2 regions of the Pseudoclavibacter sp. Marseille-Q434 genome follow, and region 1 is predicted to be linked to the other one. Evidence: predicted binding sites of a transcription regulator. Region 1 holds the regulator's gene; the other holds the start of a gene.
The links. The regulator HspR, encoded in region 1, represses chaperone genes until heat shock. The targets are predictions, from matches to a motif close to AAGTTGAGTCNNNNNGACTCAACTT.
Positions count from the first base shown of each region.

Region 2: the regulator HspR is predicted to act here: its motif matches at 5,963-5,987, upstream of ACQFZP_RS12010 (ATP-dependent Clp protease ATP-binding subunit).

Region 1 covers NZ_JBNPQH010000002.1:949,173-958,912, forward strand. Annotated here, with positions in the region: gene ACQFZP_RS11410 (MFS transporter) at 1-1,442, opposite strand, end outside; gene ACQFZP_RS11415 (hypothetical protein) at 1,616-2,479, shown strand; partial or broken gene ACQFZP_RS11420 (ABC transporter substrate-binding protein) at 2,610-3,941, opposite strand; gene ACQFZP_RS11425 (hypothetical protein) at 3,954-4,235, opposite strand; gene dnaK (molecular chaperone DnaK) at 4,599-6,464, shown strand; gene ACQFZP_RS11435 (nucleotide exchange factor GrpE) at 6,467-7,177, shown strand; gene ACQFZP_RS11440 (DnaJ C-terminal domain-containing protein) at 7,292-8,302, shown strand; gene ACQFZP_RS11445 (heat shock protein transcriptional repressor HspR) at 8,311-8,823, shown strand; gene ACQFZP_RS11450 (hypothetical protein) at 8,843-9,382, shown strand; gene ACQFZP_RS11455 (SDR family NAD(P)-dependent oxidoreductase) at 9,564-9,740, opposite strand, start outside.
Region 2 covers NZ_JBNPQH010000002.1:1,068,123-1,077,862, reverse strand. Annotated here, with positions in the region: gene ACQFZP_RS12030 (acyl-CoA dehydrogenase family protein) at 1-492, shown strand, start outside; gene ACQFZP_RS12025 (alcohol dehydrogenase catalytic domain-containing protein) at 548-1,657, shown strand; gene ACQFZP_RS12020 (hypothetical protein) at 1,802-3,019, opposite strand; gene ACQFZP_RS12015 (hypothetical protein) at 3,121-3,648, opposite strand; gene ACQFZP_RS12010 (ATP-dependent Clp protease ATP-binding subunit) at 3,749-5,920, opposite strand; gene ACQFZP_RS12005 (methylated-DNA--[protein]-cysteine S-methyltransferase) at 6,109-6,660, shown strand; gene ACQFZP_RS12000 (substrate-binding domain-containing protein) at 6,664-7,752, opposite strand; gene ACQFZP_RS11995 (fibronectin type III domain-containing protein) at 7,993-9,740, shown strand, end outside.

The DNA.
Region 1 (9,740 bases):
TGCTTCACCTTGCTCGGCACGGGCAGCATCATGAGGAATCCCACGGCGAGGACGATGCCGATGCCGATGATGCCCATCTTCGGGTTGCCGGAGAGGAACACGAAGAGGCTGAACAGGGCGGGGGTGATGAAGCTCGCGACCCGGTTCGTGGTGGCGTAGAGGCCGAACAGCTCGCCCTCGCGGCCGGGAGGGGTCGCGCGGGACAGGTAGGAGCGGCTCGCGGCCTGCGCAGGACCCACGAAGAGGCAGAGTGCGAGGCCGAAGATCCAGAACACCGTCTTCTCGGACGGGAGGAAGAGGAGCACGACCGAGAACGCCGTGAGCGAGACGAGCGACGCCATGATCACGAGCTTCGGGCCGAAGCGGTCGTCGAACCAGCCAGCGGCGAGCGTGCCGAGGCCGGCGACGAGGTTCGCGGCGACCGCGAAGTAGATGACCTCGCTGGGCGCGAAGCCGTACACCTGTGCCGCGAGGATCGCGCCGAACGCGAAGATCGCCTGCAGCCCGTCGCGGAACACGGCGCTCGCGGCGAGGAAGAGGAGGAGCTTCGGGTCGCTCTTCGCGAGCTTCCCGATGACGCGGAACAGCACGCCATACGACGCGAAGAAGCTCACCTTTCGGCGGGTCTCGTCCTTCGGGATCTCGGGCACCTTGAACATGACGGGCAACGCGAAGACCACGTACCAGACAGCGGCGAGCACGATCGCGAAGCGGATGTCGAGCGCGCCCCCATCCGCCCCGCTCGGCACCCCGAGGACGCCGTTCCGGCCTTCCGCGCCGAACGACTGGATGAACAGCACGAGCAGCAGCACCAGCAGCACGATGCTGCCCAGGTAGCCGAGGCCCCAGCCGATGCCCGAGATGCGGCCCACGTTCTTGGGCGTCGACACCTGCGACAGCATCGCGTTGTAGTTGACGCCGCTCAGCTCGGCGAAGATCGTGCCGACTGCGAGCAGCAGCGCGCCCCAGAACAGGTACTCCTCGCCGGGCTGGATGAAGAACATGGACAGCATGATGAGCACGGTGATGCCGGTGAAGATGCCCAGCCACAGCTTTCGCCTCCCCGACCCGTCGGAGCGTTGCCCGAGCACGGGTGCGATGAGGGCGACGAGCAGGCCCGCGACCGTGCTCAGGTTGGCGATGACGTTCGTGGATGCGGCCTGAGCGGCCAGATACTGCGGGTCGAGCGGGTTCGCCTCGCCCAGCGCCGCGACCTGCGGGTCGATGAAGAGATCGCTCGCGAGGTACGTGGCGAAGACGAAGGTGACGACGACGGCCTGGAAGGCGGAGTTGCCGACGTCCCACAGCGCCCAGGCGGTCGCGCGCTTCTTCAGCTCCTTCGGCGTGACGGCGGCGCCGCCGTCGACGGTCTCGACCCGCCCGCTCGGAGTCGGGTCGCTGGGGGAGGGTGCGCCTTCGTCGGCGCGGCCGGGGTGTGCCATGCGCGGATTCTATGCGCGTGAGGCGGCGCGGAGGGGAACGGCCCTGCGCGAGGTCCTGGCCGATTGAGTTCGCTCGCCGTTCGTCTGCCGTGAACCGCACTGTGACCTGCGCGTGGCACCCTGGCCCGGAAAGCGGTCGGAGCGTGCGCGCGGCTGCGGACGGGAGGCAGCACATGCGACTCAGGACTCGGGTGTGGCTCGCCGCCCTCGTGATCGCGCTCTTCGGCGTCCTGCTCGGCGCCGCGACGCTCTTCAGCTGGATGGTCAACGAGACCCGCTTCGACCGTCCGAGTGCGGAGTTCGATGCCCTCGTCGAGCAGGTCGAGGCGATCCCGGGCGTGACCGAGGTATCGGGACAACGGTGGGTTGAAGCGCCGATCTTCGTCGACCCCATCTCGCGGATCGAGCTCGACGTCGAGCAGGAGCACCTACCCGCCCTGCTCGACGAGCTCTGCGCGTCGGCGCATCCCGAGGGTGTCGGCTGGTCGCTCGAGGTGCCCGCCGCCGCGGGCGGCGTGATGTCGCTGCACAGCCAGACCGACTCCTCTGGGCGAGCGCTGTCAGGAGGCACCTGCCCTGACTTCGGCTTCGACGCCGTGTCGCTCGTCGACGAGCTCGACGAGATCGCGCCCGGCATGGCCGTGCAGCCGGCGATCTGGGAGAACGGGCGCTTCGCCCTCGTCTCCATCGAGGAGACCAGGGACGGCTACCTCCACCTGCTGCCGCTCGTCCAGAACGTCGGGGCGCTGCTTGCCGCCGCGGGCTTGGACCCCGACGGGGAGGTCGAGATCAACTCCACGACGCTCGGTGCCACGATCCTGCCCGGGCAGCAGGAGCCCTACCTCGCGCTGCTCACCGACCTCGCCGAAGATCACGAGGTCGAGGCCTTCTGGGCAGACGGCGGGAGCGCGCCGATGGGTGGCCGAGGCCACGTGAACGTCACCGCGCCCGCCGCCCAGCACGCCGCGATCGAGAGCAGGATCGGCGCATCCGGCCTGCACATCGCGGACTTCCCGGTGACGTTCCACGAGCCGTGAGGCGGACAGCCGCCAAACTTCGGTGACAACTGCGGCCGAACGCGCTCGAGACGGACGGAAGAGGCCGAATAGTCACCGAAGTTTGACGCGGACGGATGTGCTTTCCCGCTTCGGGCCACCGACGCGCGGCCTACTGCCCGAGCCAGGTGTCGTAGAAGTACGGGCGGCCGACGGCGTTGGTCTCGATGCCGGACACGTTCGGGCTCGTGACGAACACCTGGTAGTTGTCGACGATCGGCACCGTGTAGGCCTCATCGATGACCGTCTCCTGCAGCTCGGCGAGGTTGGCGGCGCGCTCCTCGCTGCCGTTCGCAGTCTCCGAGACGCCGAGCAGCTGCTCCTCGAGCTCGCCGTTCTCCAGCTGGAACTGGTTCGTGTAGTCCTGACCCCAGTACTGGCGCAGCGTCGTCGCGTCGAGGAACGAGTTGGCGACCGGGAAGATGGACGTGCCGCCCGCGGCGAAGATGTCGGTGTACGTGCTCGCATCCGACTGGCGAATCTCGAGCTCGATGCCGATGGCCTTGAGCTGCTGCTTGGCGAGTTCGAGGATCTGGCCAGACCCGTTGACGAACGGGGAGGTGTACGCGGGGATCGTGAGTCGCGTGCCGCCCTTGACCCGGTAGCCGTCACCGTCCGTCTCGGTCCACCCCGATTCGTCGAGCAGCGTGTTCGAGAGGTCCTGGTCGAAGGCGAGGTTCTCGCTCAGGTCGACCCAGCCCGGCGTCGCGGCCTGCACCGACGAGGTGGCGGGCTTCCAGTTGGAGTTGTAGACGGTGTCGACGATCTCCTCGCGATTCACGCCGTGCTGGATGGCCTGGCGCACCTTCGCGTCGTCCGTGATCTCTGCGTTGGGGCGCAGCACGAAGTTGATGGGCGTGCCGAGGTACTCGCCGTAGATGACGTTGAAGCCCTCGTCCGTGAGGCGCTGCTCCTCGCTCGGCTGCACGAAGTGCACCGAGTCGACCTGGCCGGCCTCGAGGGCGCCCTGGCGGGCGGAGTCCTCCTCGAGCACGTTGAAGGTGATGGAGTCGAGGTAGGCGGGGCCCTCGTGGGCGAACGCCTCGCTCGCCCAGTTGTAGTCGTCGCGCTTCGTGACGACGATCTCGCGCTCCGGCACCTGCGACTCGAAGACGAAGGGGCCCGTGCCGACGACGTTCTCGAGCTTCGCCTGCTCCTCGAGGGGCAGGTCGATCGTGCTCTCGCCGAGGATGCCTGCGGCGAAGAAGCCGAGGCTCGGGATGAACCCGCGGTTGGGGGAGCTGAGGGTCACGAGCACGGTCGTGTCGTCGACGGCTTCGGCGCTCGCGAACTCGCCGGGCACGATGGGCGAGCGGGTGATGCCCTTGCTCTCGTCGCCGAGGCCCAGCACCTCGAGGTTCTTCGCGACGACGTCTGCGTTGAGCGGCGTGCCGTCCGAGAAGGTCACGTCGTCGCGCAGCTTCAGCGTGTACTGGAGTCCGTCCTCGCTCTCCTCCTACGACTCGGCGAGCCACGGGTGCACCTCGCCGGTGCTGTCGACGTAGACGAGCGTCTCGACGAGCTGCGTCCACACCTGGCTCTTGTGCCAGTTGTTGGACTGCTGCTGCTGCCAGCCGTCGGCGATGGCGGTGACGGCGTGCACGAGGTCACCGCCCTGCCTGGGGGTGTCGGAACCCGCGCTCGCGGTGCTCTGCCCGGTCGCGCATCCGCTGAGCAGGAGGGAGGTGAGGGCGGCGCCGATGACGGCGGCGGAGAAGATGGAGCGGCGTCTGGTCATGACGGTCCTGTCGCGGATGCATGCACGGGTTGGATGCACTGGGAGCCCGGAGGCGGCGCGCTCGGAGTGGCGGGCTGGCGAGAGCGTCGCAGGAAGCTCGGGCGGCGTCCAGGAATCGCGTAACAGTGGGTGCGGGGCGGTCGCTCGGTGACGTTCCGCGCAGAAAAGTTGCCCCACGTGACGGCCACCAGACTTGAGTCGCTCACACTCAACTCTCAGCCACTGAGCTTGACGGTCGGAGCCCGATGAGTAAACTTGAGTGCATACGGCTCAGGTCTGCATCTGTCTCGACGCACACGATCGAGACAGCAACCCGGGCCGACTCAGACTCACACAAGCAGCTCTACAAAAGGAGAACCACACATGTCACGTGCTGTTGGAATCGACCTCGGAACCACGAACTCCTGCGTCGCAGTCCTCGAGGGTGGCGAGCCGAAGGTCATCGCAAACGCCGAGGGCTTCCGCACCACCCCGTCCATCGTCGCCTTCACGAAGGACGGCGACGTGCTCGTCGGCGAGACCGCCAAGCGCCAGGCAGTCACCAACGTCGACCGCACCATCGGCTCCGTCAAGCGCCACATGGGAACCACCTGGACCCAGGGCATCGACGACAAGAAGTACACCGCGCAGGAGATCTCCGCGCGCATCCTCGGCAAGCTCAAGCGCGACGCCGAGCAGTACCTGGGCGACAAGGTGACCGACGCCGTCATCACCGTTCCCGCGTACTTCAACGACGCAGAGCGTCAGGCCACGAAGGAAGCCGGCGAGATCGCCGGCCTCAACGTGCTCCGCATCATCAACGAGCCCACGGCGGCCGCGCTCGCATACGGCCTCGACAAGGGCAAGGAAGACGAGCTCATCCTCGTCTTCGACCTCGGTGGCGGAACGTTCGACGTCTCGCTCCTCGAAGTGGGCAAGGACGACGACTTCTCCACGATCCAGGTGCGCTCCACCGCCGGCGACAACCGCCTCGGTGGCGACGACTGGGACGACCGCCTCGTCAAGTACCTCATCACGGAGTTCAAGTCGCAGACCGGCGTCGACGTCGCGAACGACAAGATCGCACTCCAGCGTCTGAAGGAAGCCGCTGAGCAGGCGAAGAAGGAGCTCTCCAGCTCCACGAGCGCCAGCATCCAGCTGCCCTACCTCTCCCTCACCGAGAACGGCCCCGCGAACCTCGACACGAGCATCACTCGCGCCAAGTTCGAGGACCTCACCAAGGACCTCCTGGAGCGCACCCGCAAGCCGTTCGAAGACGTCATCCGCGAAGCCGGCATCAACGTCGACCAGATCGACCACGTCGTCCTCGTCGGTGGCTCCACCCGCATGCCCGCAGTCGCAGAGCTCGTCAAGAAGCTCAGCGGCAAGGATGCCAACAAGGGTGTCAACCCTGACGAGGTCGTCGCCGTCGGCGCAGCACTCCAGGCTGGCGTGCTGAAGGGCGAGCGCAAGGACGTCCTCCTCATCGACGTCACCCCGCTCTCCCTCGGCATCGAGACCAAGGGTGGCATCATGACCAAGCTCATCGAGCGCAACACGGCCATCCCGACCAAGCGCAGCGAGACCTTCACGACGGCAGACGACAACCAGCCGTCCGTGCAGATCCAGGTCTTCCAGGGCGAGCGTGAGTTCACCCGCGACAACAAGAACCTCGGCACCTTCGAGCTCACCGGCATCGCACCGGCCCCCCGTGGCATGCCGCAGATCGAGGTCACGTTCGACATCGACGCCAACGGCATCGTGCACGTCTCCGCAAAGGACAAGGGCACGGGCAAGGAGCAGTCGATGACGATCACCGGCGGCTCCAGCCTCGGCAAGGAAGACATCGAGCGCATGGTCCGCGAGGCGGAAGAGCACGCGGAAGAGGACAAGAAGCGTCGCGAAGGCGCTGAGCAGCGCAACATCGCCGAGACCACGGTCTACCAGGTCGAGAAGGTGCTCACCGAGAACGACGACAAGCTCCCCGCCGACGTCAAGAACGAGGTCCAGGGCGACGTCGACGCCCTCAAGACGGCTCTCGCAGGCGACGACGACGCGGCAGTGAAGTCGGCGCTCGACAAGCTCAACACCAGCCAGACGAAGCTCGGCGAGGCAATCTACGCCGCAGCCCAGGCTGAGCAGGCAGCGGAAGCCCCCACGGCTGACGCACCCGCCGGAGACCAGGCGGCCGACGATGACATCGTCGACGCCGAGGTCGTGGATGACGAGGACGACAAGGACAACAAGTAGTCATGGCTGAAGAGCGAAACGAGTCAGAAGCACGCGGTCCCGAGAACTCGGGAGAAGCAAACGAGCCGATCATCAACGACAAGCGTCGGATCGACCCGGAGACTGGCGAAGTTCGCGACCTCGGCAAGGCTGCTGGTGCCGAGTCGGCGGAGTCCACCCCGGACGACACCGACCCGGCGACCGGCGAGGCTGCTGAAGCCGCGGCTGAAGGTCTGAGCGTTGAGGACCTCGAGAAGCTCCTCAGCGGGGAAGGCGCGGAAGACGCACCAACCGAGGGCACGCCTGGCGAGAGCGATCTCGCCCAGGAGCGCCTCCAGGACCTGCAGCGCGTCCAGGCGGAGTACGCCAACTACCGCCGCCGCACCGACCGTGAGAAGAGCGAGGCATACGACGCCACCAAGGCTGAAGTGCTCCGCTCCCTCCTCCCGGTGCTCGACGACTTCGACCGTGCCCAGAAGCACGGCGACCTCGTCGAGGACACGCCCATGGCCGTCATCGCCAACAAGCTCCGCACGGCGGTCGAGCGCCTCGGCCTCACCGCCTACGGCGAGGCCGGCGAGGCCTTTGACCCGCAGCGGTACGAGGCGATCGCGCAGCTCCCGAACCCGAGCGTCACCACCGACACCATCGCCGATGTTGTCGAGCGCGGCTACACGGTTGGCGACCGCGTGGTCCGCGTCGCGAAGGCAGCGGTGTTCGTACCCGCTTCGTAAGCACCGCGATCGGCGCACCCGCACCGATCGAACACGGCAGGGGGCACCGCAGACGCGGGCCCCCTCTCGTGTTCATCCAGAAGACATGCTCATTCCTAGGAACAGAAGGACCATATGGCCAGTCAGGATTGGTTTGACAAGGACTTCTACGCGGTGCTCGGCGTATCGAAGGACGTAGACGAAAAAGACCTCAAGAAGCAGTACCGGAAGCTCGCGCGTCAGTACCACCCTGACTCGCACCCGGGCGACACCGCTGCTGAGGCGAAGTTCAAGGAGATCTCCGAGGCCTACTCCGTGATCTCCGACCCAGAGCACCGCGCAGAGTACGACCAGATGCGCGCGATGGGCTCCGGCGCCCGCTTCCAGCAGGGCCCAGGCGGCCCCGGAGGCGCGGGCTTCGAGGACGTGTTCGGCGGGATGTTCAACGGCGGCGGTGCGCGCCGAGGCGCGTCGAATGCGGACTTCGAGGACCTCCTCGGCTCCATGTTCGGCGGAGGCGGCGGCGGATTCGGCGCCGGCAGCTTCGGCGGCGGCGCAGGTCGCCCCGCCGGGTTCCAGACCGGACCGCAGAAGGGCCGCGACCAGAGCGCATCCACGACCCTCGGTTTCATGACCGCCATCAAGGGCGACACCGTGGAGCTGCAGGGGCAGGACGGACGCGTCGTGAAGGTGCGCGTTCCGGCCGGCGTCGAGGACGGGCAGAAGATCCGACTCCGCGGCAAGGGCGGCCAGAGCCCCAACGGCGGCGAAGCGGGAGACCTGATCCTCACGGTGACGGTTCGCCCGGACCCCGTCTTCACCCGCTCGGGCCTCAACCTCGAGGTCACCGTGCCCGTCTCCTTCGCGGAGGCAGTGCTCGGCGCGACCATCGAGGTACCCACGGTCGACGGCGGCACCGTGCGCGTGAAGGTCGCGCCCGGCACCCCGAACGGCAAGACGCTGCGCGTCAAAGGCCGCGGCATCGAGACGAAGAAGGGCAAGGGCGATCTGCTCGTGCACCTGGAGGTCGCGGTCCCGAACCATCTCTCAAGTGCGCAGGAGAAGGCCCTCGCTGACTTCGTCGCCGCATCCGGTGACGAGAGCCCGCGCGAGGATCTCCTCCGCCTCGCCCGCCAAGGCAGGTAGGGGCGCTCATGGCACTCCCCTCCGACCTCGACGAGGACGCCCCGATCTTCGCGATCGCCATGGCCGCCGAGCTCGCGAACATGCACCCGCAGACCCTGCGGCAATACGACCGGATGGGTCTGGTCACGCCGCAGCGTACGGCGGGCCGCGTGCGGCGCTATTCGCTGCGCGACGTGGCGCAGCTGCGGGAGATCGCAGTGCTCTCGAACGAGGGCGTGAGCCTCGAAGGCATCGCGCGCGTGCTCGAGCTGCAGCGTGAGGTGCTCGGGCTGCGGCGGCGCGTGCGGGCGCTCGAGGTGGAGCTCGCCGACGAGCGTCTCACCCGACTGGGCGGCCGGGTCTTCGCGGCTGGCGAGCGCGGCGACGTCGTGCCACTCGCGCACGGGCGCCGCACTGCACGCCGCACCGAGGTTGTCGTCTGGCGGCCGGCTCGCGTGCACGAGGCGGAACGCGAAGCCGAGGAGCGCCCACGCCCCGTGCGCAGGCGTCGCCCCACCGCGAAGAAGCCCGCGAACGACTAGGCACGCCGAGGAACGCGCCGTGAGCATCCGTGCATTCCGGTCCCAGCGGTTCCCGATCACCCACCGGTCACCGGAAGAGGTGTGGCGGGCTGCGACCCCCTTCGGCACGGCCACGCTCGTGTACTCGGCCGACCCCTGGCGCGCGACGGCCTCCGGCGACGGGCTCCCGACCGCCGAGCTCATCGCCGACGAGAAGCACCACCGCGGGGCGGCCTGGGTCGCACCCGAGGGCGCATTCCGGTTCCCGATGCAGCTCGTCGTCGGCGGTATCGCCGGCGAGGTGACGCAGCCGCATGCTCGGCGATTCGACCTTCAGCTCACTCGCCGCTCGCGCACGGTGCGGGCTCGCATCGGCGGCGTCGACGGCACCGAGTGGACGATGCGCGGCGTCGGCCTCTCGAGCGTTCAGGTCTCCCGCAATGGGGCGCCGGTCGTGACAAGCGGGGCGTCGTTCACGTCGCATCGGCTCGAGGCCGGGTGCACGCCTCACGACCTCGCCGTCGCGATCGCGCTCTCGCCGCTGCGCGCGACGCTGTTCGTGCTGACGAGTCTCGCCTGAGGGGCGGCGGGAGGCGCGGGTGCCGCGGGCTGTGCCGCGCCTCGGGAGAGGCGACCCGGTGAGCCGCGAGCACCACAGAGTTGTGGCCCGATGCTGTTCCCGTTCTCGGGAGCAGCACCGGGCCACAACTCTGACTGCGTGAGTCTGCCTTCGCCCGCGCGCGGCGCGGAGGATGCTCTGGTCAGCGGGCGCCGTTGCCGCCGTCGACGCGCCACTGCGCGCCGGTCACGAACGACGCCTCGTCCGAGCCGAGGAACACGACGACGCGCGCGATGTCGAGCGGCTCCGCGTAGCGGCCCATCGGGATCGCCGCCTGGAAGCCTGCCTTCGCGGCCTCGGTGTCGCCGCCGCCGAATCC
Region 2 (9,740 bases), 120 kb from region 1:
GACGCCGTCATCGGACGCGTAGGCAACGGATTCCGCCACGTCCTCGACGGTTGGAACGCCGAGCGCATCCTCCTCGCCTCCGAAGCCATCGGCGACGGCTACTGGTTCATCGAGCGGGCCGTCGCCTACGCCAAGTCGCGCCAGGTCTTCGGGCGGCCCATCGGCGCCAACCAGGGCGTGCAGTTCCCCATCGCGGACGCCTACATGAAGGTGCGCGCGGCGGAGCTGATGCGGGACGAGGCGACCGCACGCTTCGACGCGGGCGAGCCCGCAGGCGCTGAGGCCAACATGGCGAAGCTGCTCAGCTCCGAAGCATCCTGGGCGGCCGCCAACATGTGCCTCGACACGCACGGTGGCTACGGGTTCGTCGACGAGTACGACGTCGAACGCAAGTTCCGCGAGACGCGGATGTTCTCCGTCGCCCCTATCAACAACAACCTGGTCCGCAGCTTCGTCGCCACGAAGGTGCTGGGGCTGCCGAAGTCGTACTGAACCGAGCCCGGAACGGGCCCAAGCATCCACCGCATGTCCCGACGAAGGAGTCAGCATGAACATCCAAGGAGCGGTCCTCGAGGAGATCGGCCTGCCACGGCCCTACTCGGAGTCGAAGCCGTTGAAGATCGTCGACATCGAACTCGACGATCCGGGACCAGACGAGGTCCTGATCCGCATCAGAGCGGCTGGGCTCTGCCACTCCGACCTGTCCGTCGTCGACGGGAACCGGGTCAGGCCGACGCCCATGCTGCTCGGCCACGAGGCCTCCGGCATCGTGGAGAAGGTGGGCGCGAACGTCACCGACCTCGAGATCGGGGAGCAGGTGACGACCGTCTTCCTCCCCCGCTGCGGCGAGTGCGACAACTGCAGGACCGACGGAAAGCTGCCGTGCACTCCCGGCAGCGTCGCCAATAACGCCGGATACCTCGTCGGCGAGCACTTCCGGCTCCACCGCGACGGGGAGGACGTCTTCCACCACGTCGGCGTCTCCGGGTTCGCGACGCACGCCGTGCTCAACCGCCAGTCGGTCGTCCCCATCGGACACGACGTGCCGCCGGAGATCGCAGCCGTGCTCGGCTGCGCAGTCCTCACCGGCGGCGGCGCGGTCATCAACGCCGGGAAGCCGCAGGACGGCGACGCCGTCATGATCGTGGGACTCGGAGGAGTCGGGATGGCTGCCCTCCTCACCGCTGTCTCGCTGGAGAAGGGCAAGGTCATCGGCGTCGACGCGAACCCCGAGAAGCTGACCCGCGCCCTCGAGCTCGGCGCGAGCGAGGTCTACACACCGGCCGAACTGGCCGAGAACGGTGTGAAGGCGCCCATCGTCATCGAGGCGGCCGGACACCCCCGCGCCTTCGAGACGGCAGTCGCAGCCACCGGCATCGGCGGCACGACGGTCACCGTCGGCCTGCCCTCGCCTGACGCCCGCTCATCCATCGCGCCGCTCGGGCTCACCGGAGAGGCGCGGACCATCGTCGGGTCCTACCTCGGGTCAGCCGTGCCCGCGCGCGACATCCCCGTCTACGCGCAGCTCTGGCGCGACGGGAAGCTGCCGGTCGAGGAGCTCATCTCCGGACGCATCCGTCTGTCGGAGATCAACGACTCGCTCGACAAGCTCGCCGACGGGCAGGCCGTGCGACAAGTCATCATCTTCGACGAGTGACCCGACCCCCTGCCGGTCCCGCGAAACGCAGAGGGGCCTGTCGTCGTCGCACCTCACGGTCGACGACCACAGGTCCGCTCTCGGCGTGCGGGATGCCTCTCGCCTCGCGCAGCGCAGTGCGCTCCAGCGCCGACAGGTTCCGCTTCATCCAGCCCCGGTCGCAGACTCCGACCGGCGCGCGGGCTGGAGCGCGTCGGCGGCAGCCACGAGGTCGGGGTGTCCCGCGAGCCCTCGCGCCCCGTGCATCGAGTACGTGGCCATCATGACGGCGACGGGCACGTGATCACCCACGAGCATCAATGGCTCCGCCCCGTCGAACTGCAGCACCAGCGACCGCTCACGCAGCGACGGGTAGCTCGCGACGACGCCCGAGTACCAGAACGACAACCACCGCCCACCCGCAAAGCACACGAGGCGCTGGTTCGAGACGAGGACACGAGCGGTCTGCCACTCGCGCCACTGCTCCGCGGCTTCCATCTGAGCTCGAGATCGCGCCGAGGCGTTGCCCATGGCGGTCACCGCGAGACCAGCCACGACGAAAGCCGGGTGGCCGAAGAAGAAGCCTGAACTCGTCGAGTACGCGACGTCGCGGCCGTAGTACCGCGCATAGGTCGCCGGCGCGTCCTGGAAGAACACCTCGCCGTCCGCGGCTCCGAAATCCCAGACATCGATGGTCTGCGGAACGCGTTCATCGAGCAGCTCATCTCGGAAGCGGAGCGCGGCCGCAAGCCGGTCATGCGAGTACCGCTGAGTCTCGAACTGCGAACGCTCCTTGCGCGTGTAGTTGCCTTTGCGGTGCCTGCTCTCTCGTCGATTCGCAGCCGCCCCGCGAAGCGACGCCCGCCCGAGTCCGAAGAGCAGAAGTACTGCGAAGAGAACGCTAGCCCAGAACAGCAGCGCCAGGCCGAGACCCCTGAGTGTCCGAGCGACGTCATCTTCCGCGTACGGACCCCCGTCATACCCGGTGAAGGCCAGGGCGACGACAGCCGCGGTGAGCGCAAGCGTTCCGGCCAGCGCAAGCAGCGGCAGCGCCCAACGTCCTCGCCTCCGCAACTTCTCGGCGTTGCTGGATTTGGTGGCGCCTGACTCAGTACGAATCCGGGATGCCCACCGACTCTCCATGGCGTGCAGGAGGTCGACGCGGACGACGTACGTCGACAGGATCACCAACGCGAGCAGCGCGGCGGGGAGGAGCAGGAAGTACGCGAGCGTGGCGAAGCTGAACGCGACCTCGTCTGCCCCTGGACCGAGGTGGAGCCCCTCGAGCAGCTCAGGCGCGGTTGCCAGCCCGAAGATGACCAGGGCGACGAGCATCCCGAGCCAGATGAAGCGACCGACCTGAGAGCCTCGTTTCGACGTCATCCTGCCAACGTACGACCGCCCGCCGACGTTCGGCCAGGTCAGTCCTCCCCGCTCCGTCGCAGAAGCGGAAACGGCACCCGAATGCGGGTACGACGCCGACCTCAGGCGGTGACGCCGACCTCGCCGGTCACCGGCGCCGCCTCCGCGGCGCGCTTGTTGGCGCGGGCGCCGAGCGTCGCACGGAACCACAGCGCACCCGCGACGGCGAGGCACACCATGAACGCGCCGAACGCGCTGACGACCGGCACGAGCGCCTCGCTCGGTCCCGCGACGAACGGCATGAACGCGACGACGAAGAAGGCGACCACGGCGATGGCTGGCGAGAAGAGCAGGGGCAGCGTCCAGGTCTTGAAGAGCGGGGTCTCACGGAGCGCGATCCACCCGAACGTCGTCCCGACGGCGTAGACGGCGTAGACGATGAGGCCGACGATGAAGACCAGGAGCACGAACGGCACGAGCGTGCCGAGGAAGAACTGGTAGGCGTCGCGACCGAACAGCACCATGACGTCGTCGCTCGCGACCGGCGCGGACGTGAGCCTCCGGAACGAGAGGGCGATGACGCCGACGATGCCGAGCACGGCGACGACGGGCGCGGCGATGAGTGGCAGTATCCAGCGCAGGTGCTCCATGCCGCTCAAGATAAGCGCGGATGCGGACAGGCGATGCGCACGACGCGCCCGAGTTACCCACCAGAGATCTCCGGCACCACGTTCCCCCGCCGCCAGCCGCCTACTCCACTGCGGCCGTGTGCGGCGTCGTCGACTGCACGTTGAGCGAGTCGCCGTCGCTCGCCACGACCACCGAGACGGTGTCGCCGTCGCGCACGGTTCCCGCGAGGAGCGCCCGCGCGAGGCGGTCGTCGATCTCGCGCTGCATGAGGCGCCGCAGCGGCCGGGCCCCGTAGATGGGGTCGTAGCCGCGCTCGGCGAGCCAGGCCCGCGCATCGTCGTCGACTTTGATCGTGAGCCTCCGCTCGCCCAGCCTGCGCTGCAGGCGGTCGATGTAGAGCGCCACGATCTGCGCGAGCTCGTCCTGCGAGAGCGCGCTGAACACGACGATGTCGTCGAGGCGGTTCACGAACTCCGGCTTGAACGACTGCCGGACAGCCGCCATGACGCGGTCCTCGCGCTCCTCCTGGGAGAGCAGCGGGTCGATCAGGAACTGCGAGCCCAGGTTGGAGGTGAGGATGAGGATGACGTTGCGGAAGTCGACCGTGCGGCCCTGCCCGTCGGTGAGCCGCCCGTCGTCGAGCACCTGCAGGAGGATGTCGAAGACCTCCGGATGTGCCTTCTCGACCTCGTCGAACAGCACCACCGAGTACGGCCTGCGCCGCACGGCCTCCGTGAGCTGCCCGCCCTGCTCGTAGCCGACGTACCCGGGAGGGGCGCCGACGAGTCGGGCGACGGAGTGCTTCTCCCCGTACTCCGACATGTCGATGCGGATCATGGCCTTCTCGTCGTCGAAGAGGAGCTCGGCGAGCGCACGCGCCAGCTCCGTCTTGCCGACACCGGTCGGGCCGAGGAACAGGAACGAGCCGGTTGGACGGTCGGGGTCTGCGATGCCCGCGCGGGTGCGGCGGATCGCATCCGCCACCGTCGCGGCGGCCTTCTCCTGGCCGACGAGTCGCTTGCCGAGCTCACCCTCCAGGTGGAGGAGCTTCTCCATCTCGCCCTGCAGCAGCCGCCCGACGGGGATGCCCGTCCACGCGGCCACGACCCCGGCGATGTCCTCGGCCGTGACGTGGTCGTTGACGAGCTTGGGCCCGCCATCTTCCGTGGCCTCGGCCTCATGCAGCTGCTTCTGAATGCCAGGCAGCTCACCGTAGAGGAGACGAGAGGCGAGCTCGAGGTTGCCCTCGCGCTGCGCCCGGTCGGCGCGCATGCGGATGTTGTCGAGCTGCTCGCGCAGCTCGCCGATGCGGTTGAGGGATGCGCGCTCGACGTTCCAGCGCTCCTTCAGCTCCCCCAGGCGCGCATTCTTGGCGTCGAGGTCGGCACGGAGCGCGGCGAGACGCTGCTTGGACGCGTCGTCGTGCTCCTTCTTGAGCGCCAGCTCCTCGAGGCGAAGCCGGTCGACCTGCCGCTGGAGCGTGTCGACCTCGACCGGCGAGGAGTCGATCTCCATGCGGAGGCGGGACGCGGCCTCGTCGATCAGGTCGATCGCCTTGTCCGGCAGCTTGCGGCCCGTGATGTAGCGGTTCGAGAGCGCGGCAGCGGCGACGAGCGCCTGGTCGGCGATCGAGACCTTGTGGTGCGCCTCGTACCGCTCCTTCAGGCCGCGGAGGATGGCGATCGAGTCTTCGACGCTTGGCTCGCCCACGAACACCTGCTGGAAGCGTCGCTCGAGCGCCGCATCCGACTCGATGAACTGGCGGTACTCGTCGAGTGTGGTCGCGCCGATGAGGCGCAGCTCGCCGCGAGCGAGCATGGGCTTGAGCATGTTGGCGGCCGAGATGCTCGACTCGCCGCCGCCAGCGCCCATGAGGGTGTGCAGCTCGTCGATGAAGGTGATGATGCGGCCGTCGGACTCGGTGATCTCCTTGAGCACCGCCTTGAGCCGCTCCTCGAAGTCGCCGCGGTACTTGGCCCCCGCGATGAGCGCCGACATGTCGAGGCTCACGAGCTCCTTGTCCTTGAGCGACTCGGCGACGTCGCCGGCGACGATGCGCTGGGCGAGGCCTTCGACGACCGAGGTCTTCCCGACGCCGGGCTCGCCGATCAGCACGGGGTTGTTCTTCGTGCGGCGGGTCAGCACCTGGCTGACGCGGCGGATCTCGGAGTCACGACCGATGACCGGGTCGAGCTTACCCGAGCGGGCGATGTCGGTGAGGTTGATTCCGTATTGTTCGAGTGCGCTCTTGGCCTCTTCGTCTGGTGCCTGAGCGCCTTGCATGTTTGCCATGGGGCTCCTTGTTGAACGTGTGCTTTCGACTCAGACGAACAAGAGTTGAGTCGTGATGACTCAAGTTTAGAGTCTGGAGCGCGTCAGTGCCACCATCGGCGGCCTCCCTCAGTCAACTCCCAGCGTCGCGCATGCCGCCCTCTTCCGCGCCTGATCAGGACTTCTCCGAACGTGGCAGAGTTCTTGCCATGGCCGATACCCACGACGAGAGAACCGCCCCCTCCTTTTCGCTCCGCGTCGGCAGCGTCGAGCTGCTGGGCGAGCAGTTCTCCGTCGTGAAGGCGGGCGACTCGGACACGGTGCGCGCGGCCGGCTTCGGCAACCCCAGCTCGCTCGCCTACTCGGTGTTCGGCCGCCAGTCGGAGCTCCTCGACGTGCAGGCGCTCGGCGACACCGACCCGGCGCTCGCCGCCGTCCGCGCCTACGACGACGGCGACCCCGCGCTGCTCGAGACCATCGACATCCACCAGGACGGCACCGAGCTGCGCCGCGCCATGTGGCGGGCGGCGAGGCTCGTCGAGCCAGGCACCCTCGCCAGCTACGGCGACGTGGCCGCGATCGCGGGGCATCCCCGCGCCGCCAGGGCTGCCGCGAGCGCCTGCGGGGCCTGCCTCGTCGGCCTCTTCGTGCCCGTCCACCGCATCGTGCGGGCGAGCGGGAAGCTCGCGGGGCACGCTGCCGACATCGCCGTGCGGCAGGCGCTCATCGACCACGAGCAGGCGATGGGGATGGGCCGCTGACGGTCAGGAGGGGACGGCGGTCGACCTGCGCGCGTGCAGCACGGGGAGGACCCGTGTGCGCTGGACCGGGCGGCCTGGCCCCTCGTCGAGGCGAGACACCATCGTCTCGACAGCCAGGCGCCCGATGTGCTGCTTCGGGGGACGCAGCGCCGTGATGGGCGGCTCGGCATTCTGCGCCACCTCATCGTCGTAGGCGATGATCGCGAGGTCTTGCGGAATCGACCAGCCATGGTCGCGGGCGTACTGCTGCAGGAGGACCGCCTGAGGATCCGAGTGGATGAGCAGGGCGCTCACCGAGGCCCGGCGACAGTCGTCGAGCACTCGGGCGATGAGCTCCTCCCTCGCCTGCCCATCCATGGCGTCGAGATTCGCGTCGACGTCGACGGCCGTCTCAAGGCCGAGCTCCTTGACGGCGCCGGTCCACCCCTGCCGCAGCTGCGCGGAGGTCGGGGAACCCGCCGACGTCAGGATGCCGACCCTGCGGTGTCCGAGCGCCGCAAGGTGCTCGGCCGCGAGGGAACCGCCGAAGACGTGGTCCGTGGTGACCCATTCGAGACTCGTGAGCGAGCCGACAGACGCGGCATGGCGTTCCGCCAGCACGACGGGCACCGGGAGAGACTCCAGCCAGTGCAGGAGCGCCCAACCGTCGGGGCCGCTGGTCTCCGGCGCCGCGATGATCCCGTGCAGGCCTCCGGATTCGACGAGGGACGAGATCTGTCGACGCTGATCATCGACGGAGTAGCTGGCGCCGCGGAGCACCAGCTGCACGCCGAGGTCGGTGGCCGCCGCCCGCGCCCCGACGATGACCTGCGGCCAGTAGTAGCTGAGCGAGGGGGTGACCATGCCGACCCGGAAGCGGATCGGGGTGGCCTGTGCTGCGACCGTTGGCACCGACGTGTCGAGGCGACTCCGCAGGGTCGCGCCGCCGTGAACCCTGGTGAGGAGACCTCGGTCGGAGAGGTTCGTGATGTCACGCCGAATCGTGAGCTCGGACACCTCGAGCTGCCGCGCCAGCGCAGCCACTCGTACGGAGCCCGCGCGCCGGAGCTCGCCGAGGATGCGTTCTCGCCTCGTCAGACCGAACTGCGGCATGTCTTCCACGGATCCGAGCGTACAGAGGTGTTCGCTTCGCGTCGAGCATGAACGATCCTGTTCGTTTTGCTGGCCTTTTCCCCGGGCCCCCTCCAAGATCAGCTCGGAAGCACACAGTCGTGCCCGCCGCGCACTCGGTCGACGAGGCAGCGCGGACAGCGCACAGAACGGAGAGCGCACATGCCTCAGGACCAGCGGCTCGATCGAGTCTCGAGCACCCCGAGAGCTCGCAGGAGGCGGATGAGCCTGTCCCTCATCGCGGCGACGGCCGTGGCGATGATCGCCCCGGTCCTCGTCTCACCGACACCTGCCCAGGCCGCAGGATCAGACCCGGTCTCGGTCACCATCGACGCCGCAGACGTCGCGGCGGCCGCCGAGAACGTGAACGGGCTCACCTTCAAGGGCTTCGGCGTCCTCACCGCCAACTCGACGAGCGCGCTGCTCCTCGACTACAAGTCGCAGCATCCGGAGAAGTACTGGGAGCTCATCGAGACCCTCTTCGGGGGCGACCGCCCGATCATGAACACCATCAAGATCGAGATGGGCAACGACCGCAACACCTCCACGGGACCGAACCCGTCGACGATGCGCACGCGTGACGAGTACCCCAACGTGCAGCGCGAGCCGGGCTTCCAGCTCGCCGCCGACGCGCAGCTCGTCGCGCACGGCGACGTGCACGTCAGCATCCTGCGCTGGAACCGGCCGGCCTGGGCCACCGACCACGCCGCCCAGTACATCTGGTTCAAGAACACCGTGCTCGCCGCCTACCGCGAGTACGGGATCATGGTCGACTCGATCAACCCGGACGCGAACGAGACGCGTACCCCCGAGATCCAGCTGTACAAGGACTTCTCCGGCTGGCTCCGCGGCGACGAGAAGGGCTACGAGGGCACGAGCTCGGCAGACCCGAACAGCGGCTTCGCCTCGGATGAGGAGCGGGACCTCTACCGATCCATCGAGACGGTCGCCGCCGACACGGTCGGCACCCCGCCGGTCTCCTTCGGCAACGAGATGATGTCCCCCACCGATTCCTCGCTGCGCGACGCGGTGGATGTCGTGGGCTTCCACTACTCGAGCGCCGACGACAGCGCCGGCAACCTCAAGAAGGTGGCCGAGCAGCTCGACAAGGAGGTGTGGAACTCGGAGGGCCAGTCCACGTTCTCCAACTCGGCCGACCGCCCGAACAACACCAACAGCGACGAGCAGGGCGGAACGGGCACCGGATTCGGCGGGCCGAACAGCGCTCTCGAGATGGGCAACTGGGTGACGACCGGGTTCGACGAGTCGCGACGCACCCTCAACATCTTCCAGCCCGCGATCGGCTCCTTCTACGACGGGTTCCAGTACTCGTCCAAGGAGCTCGTGAGCGCTCGCGACCCGTGGTCCGGCTGGCTGTACTACGACGGCGGTCTCGCCATGATCGAGCAGTTCACCAAGTTCGCGAAGCTCGGCTGGGAGAACGACGACAACACCGCCGGCATCTGGCGTGCCATCCCGCAGGCTTCCGACAGCCAGCTCGGAAAGGGCAACCCGCCGGACGGCGCACGTCTCGGAGGCGCGTCCTACACGACCCTGGCGGCTCCAGATGCCAGCGACTTCTCGACCGTCATCATCAACGACAGCAGCTTCACGAAGAGCTACCGCATCACGGCGAAGGACATGGCCCTCGGCGCAGACCGCACGGCCGAGCTCTGGGAGACTCGCGCCGCGGATGCCGGGCAGGCGTACAACGCCAACTACCTCGCACCCGTCGGGGAGATCGAGCCGAACGGGGACGGTCTCTACACCGTCGAGGTCAAGCCCTGGTCCTCGATGACCCTCACGACGCTCGACCAGGCGACAGCAGCAGCCGACGGCACGCTCACCGCCAAGGACGGCTACGCGAGCGCACTGCCCACGTCCCCCGAATACACGGACCCGGCCGGCGGCCGCGACGTCCTGGACACGGACTCGACCGGCGCCCAGAACGGTGTCGCCGACGACACGTT